2 regions of the Arthrobacter sp. PAMC25284 genome follow, and region 2 is predicted to be linked to the other one. Evidence: predicted binding sites of a transcription regulator. Region 2 holds the regulator's gene; the other holds the start of a gene.
What was found. The regulator Rex, encoded in region 2, represses fermentation and respiration genes when NADH is low (regulators of the CRP and FNR family bind a similar motif). The targets are predictions, from matches to a motif close to CTTGTGAANNNNTTCACAAG.
Positions count from the first base shown of each region.

Region 1 (4,368 bases), 920 kb from region 2:
TCGCGGGCGGAATCCCCGCCGGCAGGATCGTCTGTTGGCCAGGGCAGGAGCCGAGGACGCGCTGCATCGCTGCTTTCTCGGCTTGGGTGATCCACAGGCGGTACGCCACTTTGACCGAGATCTGCCGGGCCACGTAGTGGCAGCGGAAGGCCTTGTTCGGCGGGAGCCAGGTGGCAGCGTCGGCAGCTCCCTTGTCCTGATTGGCCGGCCCGTCGGCGGCGATCAGGTTCAGCGGGTCGTTGGCCAGGTGCTGGCGCTGTCGGGCCGTCAACTGCTGGGCGCCTTTCTGCCAGGCGTCGCCGAGCGCGACGACATGGTCGATCTGGACGGCTTTGCTGCTCGCGGCGCCCCTACGGAAGACGATGACACGGCCCGTGTAAGGCTCCTGGAAGGCTCCGGCGGCAACCTCACAGCGGGATCCGGCGCTGAATAGGGGATCCGTCAGGTCGCGCCGGAGGATATCGTTGCGCGTGTCGCAGCCGTTGGCGTCAACGTCCAGCCAGGCCTCGCCGAAGGCGCCGCGGTCGTAGTTGTCCCTGGGTGCACGGCCCTTGACCGTCAGCGTATCCAGGGCCGACGCCGCGGTGCCCGGGGGTACAGCCCGGACAGCCGGAACAGGTTTCATCCAGCCTGGGGCCAGCACGGGGGCCGTCCGCGGGCCGGTGTCAGCGGGTTCGGAGACGGCGAACTGGCCGGCGAAAAAGAACCAGACGAGGCCCGCAAGCAGGACAAGACCCGCAGTTGCCAGCAGCAGCCACGCCTGACGGGTCCGGCGCCGGGCACGCCGGTACTCCTGCCACCTGGTGGTCATCGTGCACCCGTAACCGTGCGGCGTTGGTCCAGCATGCTCCGAGCCTAGAGCAGGCCGCCCGGAGCGCCGCCGTTCTCCACAGTGTGGAGGACGGGTGGTGGCGCTACTGTTCCCGGGTCACACGCCGGAGATCTTCCGCCGCGACGTCCAGTAGCGTCTTCAGTTGGTTGACGCGGTCGTCATCGACGTCTCCGGTCCTCCGTTTGGCGAGCGCGTCGTCGAGCAGGCGCTGGGCCTCCTTGACGTTTTTCCGGGCGATGTCCAGTGCGTGTTCCAGGGTGGTGTCGTGCTCCACTGCCGAGTTCTGTTCCATGGCACCATTGTGGTTCGCTTTCCCGGCCGTTGCCAGTGCCCGGCCGGGAAAGCGAAGAAAAGCCCCGGTCAGACCCCGACGGCCAGCTCTGCTGCGGCCGCGGTTACGACGTCCTTGGCGGGGAACGACGGCGGGTTAACACCGGCCATTTCCTCCATGACGCGGACCACCTGGCAGCTGTAGCCGAATTCGTTGTCGTACCAGACGTAGAGCACGAGGTTTTTGTCGTTGGAAATGGTGGCGAGCCCGTCAACAATGCCTGCCCGGCGCGAGCCGACGAAGTCCGTGGAGACTACCTCGGGCGAATCGATGTAGTCGATCTGCTTCCGCAGCCCGGAGTGCAGCGACAATTCCCGCAGGTAGTCGTTGACTTCGTCCTTGGTGGTGCCGTTTTCCAGGCTCAGGTTCAGGATGGCGAGGGAAACGTCGGGGGTGGGGACGCGGATGGAGCTTCCGGTCAGTTTGCCCAGCAGTTCGGGCAGCGCCTTCGCGACGGCCTGGGCGGCACCGGTTTCGGTGATGACCATGTTCAGGGCGGCGGAGCGGCCGCGGCGGTCACCCTTGTGGAAGTTGTCGATCAGGTTCTGGTCGTTGGTGAAGGAATGAACAGTCTCCACGTGGCCGTGGATTACGCCGTACTTGTCGTTGATGGCCTTCAGGACCGGGGTGATGGCGTTGGTGGTGCAGGACGCCGCGGTGACGATCTTGTCCGAATCCAGGATGGTGCCGTGGTTGATGCCGTGCACGATGTTCTTCAGGTCGCCTTTGCCCGGTGCTGTGAGGAGCACCCGGGAGATGCCCTTGCTTTGCAGGTGCTGGGACAGGCCCGCAGCGTCGCGCCAGCGGCCGGTGTTGTCGACCACAAGCGCGTCGTGGATGCCGTAGGCGGTGTAGTCCACGGTGGCGGGGTTGTCCGAGTAGATGACCTGGATCTGGACGCCATTTGCGGTGATGGTGTCCTTCTCGAGGTCCACCTTGATGGTGCCCTCGAACGGACCGTGGACGGAGTCGCGCCGGAGCAGGCTGGCGCGCTTGGCCAGATCGTTGTCCGAGCCGCGCCGGACCACGATCGCACGCAGCCGCAGGCCGTGGCCGCCGCCGGCCTTTTCGATCAGGAGGCGGGCCAGGAGCCGGCCGATGCGGCCGAAACCGTAAAGTACGACGTCGGTACTCGTCCGGTCGTCTCCTCCGCGCTTGCCGACGACGTCGGCGAGTTCAGCGCGAAGGAATTCCTCAAGGCTGGTGCCGTCGGGTTCGGCGCGGAACTTCTCGGTGAGTCGGGCGACGTCGATGGCCGCGGCTCCCAGGTCCAGGGTCGTCAGGGCATTTAGCAGCGGGGCGGTCTCTTCGAGGCGGAGTTCCTCCTTGCTCATCCGGCGGGCAAAGCGGTGCGCCTTGAGGATGTTCATGGTGGACTTGTTGATCAGACTGCGCCCGTGGATGCTGGTTACCACGTTGTTTTCGCGGTAGAGCCGGCCGATCACCGGAATCATGGCCTCGGCGAGCGCCTCACGGCCCATCCACGTATCAAAACAAGAATCTGACGTCTGGCTCACAGAACTGCCTTCCTAGAATCCGCCGCATACGACTCTGTATGCAGGGCTCGGCCGCCGGGAGTGCCGGAGCCTGGACGCCGGCGGGGTTTCGGTCCACCCCGGGCGCCTGTGGAAAGTGCAAAAATAAACCGCCGGCTGCGAACGCAGACCCGGCGGCGGAACTTCCACGTTCACTATCGATTCTACGGCTGCGCCGGGTAGGCCCGGGCCCCGTCGCAGCGTGAAATCGCTCACACGCCATGGTCTGCAACCGCGCTGCCGCCCGTGGCGAGCGCGTATACACCGCATGGCGGCGGTGGTGTGTGGATGGGTTGACCGATACGCCGGGTTCTGTGTTCCCGCGCTGTTACCGGCGCGGGAATAGCGGCCATCCATCTACGAACGCCGTTGCCGACGCCCTCCAGCAGCCTACCCGGGCACTCGGGCGGGCAGCCCTCAAACGTGCCCTGTCTGGCCTTGCTCCGGGTGGGGTTTACCTAGCCTTCCCGGTCACCCGGGAAGCTGGTGGTCTCTTACACCACCGTTTCACCCTTACCTGCCCTGCAGCCCGTGCAAGCACACGCTGCCTGCAGGCGGTCTGTTCTCTGTGGCACTGGCCTGCGGGTTACCCCGAGTGGGCGTTACCCACCACCCTGCCCTGCGGAGCCCGGACGTTCCTCGAGCCACTTGCGTGACGCGCGACCGCCTGGTCAACCCATCCGCCCTCCATTCTACGGGCAGGGAGAGACGCGGCGGTGACAAGGGTGACACGGCGTCGACGGGGGTCTCCAACAGGGTTGGGAGGGATCGGGACCGGCCCGCGGCCGCCGGTAGGATCGTACGGTGCTGATTTTACTGCCGCCCTCCGAGGGCAAGACCCCCGCTGCCGGTGGGGAAGCCATGGACTGGGCCACCCTGAGCTTCCCGGAACTGAACGTGTGCCGGGCCCGGGTGCTTGAGTCCCTCGGCACCGTGAGCGCCCATGAGGACGCCCTGGCGCTGCTGGGCGTCGGCGCGTCGTTGAGCGCCGACGTCGAACGCAACAGGCGGTTGCGCGCCGAACCGGCTGCCCCGGCGCACCAGGTCTATTCCGGGGTGCTCTACGACGCGCTCGGCTACGACACGCTGACGGCGGCGCAGCGGACGAAGGCCGATGCCGGCGTGCTGGTCATCTCCGCGCTTTGGGGAGCGATCCGCTTCGCCGACCGGGTGCCGGCGTACCGGCTGTCGATGGGAACAGCGCTGCCCGACGTCGGACGGCTCGCCGCCTTCTGGAAGCCCCAACTGGCCGCAGCCTTGGGCACCGCCGCGGCGGGTGAGCTGCTCGTGGACTGCCGGTCCAGCACCTATGCTGCCGCGTGGGCCCCGCCGCCGGAACAAACCGTCGCCGTGAATGTTTTCACCGAAGTCAATGGCGTCCGGAAGGTCGTGAGCCATTTCGCCAAACACACCCGGGGCGAGCTGGCCCGGCATTTGCTGAGCCGGCGCGGCAAGGCTCCCGGGTCCCCGGCTCAGCTGCATAAGGCCGCATCCGAGAAGTGGTCCGTCGAGCTCGTCCCGGGCACGGCCCGGAAGCCGCACGCATTGAACATCATCCTGCCCGGCTAACAGGCAGCCGGTGCCGGTCCCCGCGGGACAATCACTGCTCCGGGCCCTCCGGTGTGGCAGCCGGGCGGGGCGCTTAGGCCCAGTCGGCCGACCGGACCAGG
Region 1 covers NZ_CP080382.1:150,966-155,333, reverse strand. Annotated here, with positions in the region: gene KY499_RS00705 (HNH endonuclease family protein) at 1-811, opposite strand, end outside; gene KY499_RS00700 (hypothetical protein) at 915-1,124, opposite strand; gene KY499_RS00695 (glyceraldehyde-3-phosphate dehydrogenase) at 1,193-2,644, opposite strand; RNA gene rnpB (RNase P RNA component class A) at 2,984-3,377, opposite strand; gene KY499_RS00685 (YaaA family protein) at 3,503-4,267, shown strand; gene KY499_RS00680 (zinc ribbon domain-containing protein) at 4,341-4,368, opposite strand, start outside.
Region 1: the regulator Rex is predicted to act here: its motif matches at 2,898-2,917, upstream of KY499_RS00695 (glyceraldehyde-3-phosphate dehydrogenase).

Region 2 (4,368 bases):
AGCGCTCGTGGCCACCGCGGGCAACCCGGACACCCACATCATCCTCCGCGGTGGACGCACGGGACCCAACTACTCCGCGGCCAATGTCGAGGCGGCCTCAGCAAAGCTCTCCGCCGGTCGGCTGAACCCGCGGCTGATTGTGGACGCGAGCCATGCCAACAGCGGAAAAAACCACCACCGTCAGGCCGAAGTGGCCCTCGAAATCGGCGCCCAGCTAGAGGACGGGGGAGCCGCTTCAGCTGCCATCGCAGGCGTTATGCTGGAAAGCTTCCTGGCCGGCGGGGCGCAGAATCTCGACGTTGCTGCCCACGCCGTGGGAGCTGATGATCTGGTGTACGGCCAGAGCGTCACGGATGCCTGCATGGATTGGGATATGACGGCCTCCGTGCTGGGCCAGCTGGCGTCCTCGGTGCGTGCACGCCGCACCCGCGACTAGCGTGCACCTGCCCGGCCTGCACGCCAGTAGGGGCCGGGAACTCTAGTTTTTGGGGATTCCTGCGGGAAGTATGTGGGCATTCCTGCGGAAGCCATTCACATTGGTATCAGGAGCCACTAGTGTTACTGCCACGTGGTTGTCTGATGGCTCAGCATTGGCACGCCGCCCAGATTTCAGGTGGTTGCTGTTCGCTCGAGCAAAGGAATAAGAAAATGTCTGTGGAGGAAAACTTCTCCAGGGCCCGCTTCCTGACCGTGGCCGAAGTCGCTGAGGTCATGCGGGTGTCCAAGATGACCGTGTACCGACTCGTGCACTCCGGAGAGATGCCTGCCGTGCGTTTTGGCCGCTCCTATCGGGTCCCCGAAAACGCCGTCGAACAGTATCTCAAGAGTGCGGTTGTCGAAGGAGAGCACGGCCACTCGGAAACCGGCTGAGCCATCATCCGTGACGCGGATCCGCCCCCGCAGGCATAGTTTGGGGTCGCGGTCGTAGGGCGGCCCTGATAAGCGGTACCCTGTTAAGGAACGTTTTACGTCATTGTTAGAACCTGTCAGTTGTACAGTCCGTTGCACAGTTCACGGGCGGCTTCCAGCAGACAGGTACTGCATCTAGTTTGTGAGGAACTTTCGTGGGTTCAGTTATTAAGAAGCGTCGCAAGCGTATGGCCAAGAAGAAGCACCGCAAGCTGCTTCGCAAGACGCGCCACCAGCGCCGCAATAAGAAGTAGCAATACTTCTCACTGCGTGAAATGCCCGTTGCCTTTCGGCGACGGGCATTTTCTTTGCGTCGTGGGGTGTTGCCTGCTGCTGCGCCGGGCAGGATCCCTAGCGGGGCCGGTCCGCGGAAGCGGGAAAAGCCACGCCAGAGGCCATAAACGGCCCCTCCCACAGTGGCGGCCTTCAGCCCCAAAGTGGCGGCACGACGACCGGAACGGAAGTCGTAGATCGGCCAATTGTTGTCCCGGGCGTGCCGGCGCAATTTGCTGTCAGGGTTGATCGCCACCGGATGGCCCACCGTGCTCAGCAGCGGGATGTCGTTGTGTGAGTCGCTGTAGGCCCAGCAGCGGTCCAGATCGAGACCTTCCGCCTCGGCAACCCGGCGGACGGCCACGGCTTTGGCCGGGCCGTGGAGAATTTCGCCCACCAGCCGCCCGGTGTAGGAACCGTCCAGGCTTTCGCCGACGGTGCCGAGGGCGCCGGTCAGTCCGAGCCGGGTGGCGATCACGGTAGCTACCTCGATCGGGGTCGCCGTCACCAGCCAGACTTTGCGCCCCACCCGCAGATGCTGCTCGGCCAGTGCCTTGGCGCCCGGCCAGATGCGGGATTCGATCATTTCGTCATAGACCTCCTCGCCCAGAACCTCCACGTCCTTGACCAGGATCCCGGCGGCGAGGGCCAGAGCTGCATCGCGCACGGCGTGGACATCCTTGATGTTCTCGCCGCGCAGCAAAAACATAAACTGTTTCCAGGCGATGCCGCTGGCCTGCGGCACGGTGAAGGCGCCGCGCTGGTACATCTTCCGTGCCACATGGAAGAGACTGGCCCCACGCATGAGGGTGTTGTCGACGTCGAAGAAGGCCGCCTCGCCCCGCTGCGGTGATGCGGCAGGTTCGGTGACCACAGCGACGTACTTGTCCTCGGGCATGCCACGAGTCTAGTCAATGCCCGGCAGCGAACCCGCCGCGCCGCGCGTCGACGCCTGCCCCGCCGTCGGGCTACCGTTGGACCATGGCAACGCCAGAGATCATCCTCATCACCAAAGCTGACTGCCACCTCTGCGCGGACGCGCGCTCCTCCGTGCACCGGGTTGCCCAGACCTTGGGCCTGGACTGGAAAGAGCGGTCGATAGACGACGACGCTGCGCTGCGCGAACGTTACGCGGAGGAGATCCCGGTGGTGCTGGTGGATGGCATCCAGCGTGACTTCTGGAAAATTGACGAAGCCCGGCTGGAGCGGACGCTGAGACGGGCCCTCGAACAGCCGTCCTGAGCCGCTGCGGCCCTCGCGGCCTGCAGCGGCTGGCGGCACGCCGCGTCATGGTGCCGCCGGCGACTGCTTTGTTGGGGGCAGCCCGGGGGACCTAGAGTGGAAGGCACAACGCGACTCAATGGAGCAGATAGTGACCTCGCTGGAATCATCCCCGCACGCAGTGCCCGGGGGAGCAGGACCTGCCAAGCAGATTCCGCCCGCGGCCGTAGCCCGGCTGACCATCTATTTGCGCGCCCTGACCGCGCTGCTGGCGGAAGGCGTGGACAGGGTCTCCTCTGAGTCGCTCGCCGAGGCTTCCGGAGTCAGCCCGTCCACCCTTCGGAAAGACCTGTCCCACGTGGGTTCTTACGGGACCCGAGGGGTGGGCTATGACGTCCAGTACCTCAACCGTCACATCGCCGCGGCCCTGGGGCTGACCCACGACTGGAAGGTCGCCATCGTCGGCGCAGGCAACCTCGGCCGTGCCCTGGCGCGGTACGGAGGCTTCGAATCCCGGGGGTTTGAAGTCGTGGCCATTTTTGACGCCGACCAGATGGTGGTGGGCAGTGAAGTGGGCTGGCTGCGGGTCAGCGACGCCGCAAACCTTGAGCCTGTGCTGCAGCGGACCGGCGCGAACATGGCCGTTCTGGCGCTGCCCGCCGCTGTGGCGCAGGATGTCTGCGACCGGGTGATTGCGGCCGGGGTCCGGAGTATCCTCAGCTTTGCGCCGGTTGTTCTTCAAGTGCCGCCGGGCGTGAACCTCCGCAAGGTGGACATGGCGACGGAACTCCAGATCCTCGCCTACCACGCCCAAAGGGCGCAGGACCCGGCTGGCACGGACTGAAGGGTGTCAGCAGCCGGGGTTCCCACGCCCTGCGCGGCGTTGAATCAGTTGCCGTAGGGGTTTCCCGGCCGGAAGGGATTCGCGAAGGGCTGCTTCTGGAAATACGGTGACGTCGCCGGCAGGTAGAGCATGGCAATGCCGGCGATACCAGCCACAACCGCGATGCTTCCAATGCCAAGCGGCGCAATATTGAGTAGGGACAAGGCGGCAAATACCGTACCGAGGATTCGTGCCCAGTTCTTCCCCTTACGGACGTTGAACGCAACGAGCGCGTAAAGGGCCGGCACTGATCACGGCGAATGCCACGATTGTCCACACTATGAAGTCCTTGACCGTATCGAAATCGATGGCGGCGCCGCCTGCTGCCATCTGCTGCTCGAAGACGCTCCGGAACTCGGCGTTGTCGAGTGAGCCGAGGGACAGCAGGAGGGAGATCACCCAGACTGCACCCGCCCCGATGATCAGCCAGAACGCAGTGTTGACCATCTTGGGCATCCCGCCTGGACCCTGCGGCTGGCCCGGCGGGACGTTGGCATAGGGGGACTGCCCGTAGCCCGGTGCCTGCTGGCCGTACTGCGGGGGCTGGCCGTACTGTGGGGGCTGGCCGTAGCCCGGTGCCTGCTGGCCGTACTGTGGGGGCTGGGGTGCCTGCTGGCCGTACTGCGGGGGCTGGCCGTAGCCAGGTGTCTTCTGATCGCGGGGCTCAGGGCTGTCAGGAGCCGGGGGCTGGACTGGGGGGTTGCTCATTCTGTGGCCCTTCGTATGTCGGTCGGCGGTTCGGTTGCCGGGATCAGTGAGCCTGCCCTGCTCCCGGCATGGCTTACTTCCACCGTATCGCGGGCAGGCCGCGGCGAGGATCATTCCCGCGCGGGAATCCCGCCCCGCCGACAGTGCTGCCCTGCCCGAGCCGCGAGCCGTCCGCGCCCATCAACCGGCCATGCCGCAGGGCTGGCAGTCAGTCCTAAACCCTGCCGCGGTGGGCGGCGAACCACGCCTGCGCGTTCGGGAGCCACATCAGCACGGTCGCCGCGAGGCTGATGAAGAAGCTCAGCCAGTTGCCGCCACCGCGGCCACCGACGGCCCCGGAGTTGACGATGACCAGGACGAGCGAGATGCCGGCC
Region 2 covers NZ_CP080382.1:3,117,013-3,121,380, forward strand. Annotated here, with positions in the region: partial or broken gene KY499_RS14400 (3-deoxy-7-phosphoheptulonate synthase) at 1-436, shown strand, start outside; gene KY499_RS14405 (helix-turn-helix domain-containing protein) at 649-870, shown strand; gene KY499_RS14410 (30S ribosomal protein bS22) at 1,065-1,163, shown strand; partial or broken gene KY499_RS14415 (HAD family hydrolase) at 1,271-2,080, opposite strand; gene KY499_RS14420 (glutaredoxin family protein) at 2,164-2,424, shown strand; gene KY499_RS14425 (redox-sensing transcriptional repressor Rex) at 2,555-3,247, shown strand; gene KY499_RS14430 (hypothetical protein) at 3,494-3,994, opposite strand; gene KY499_RS18355 (hypothetical protein) at 4,209-4,368, opposite strand, start outside.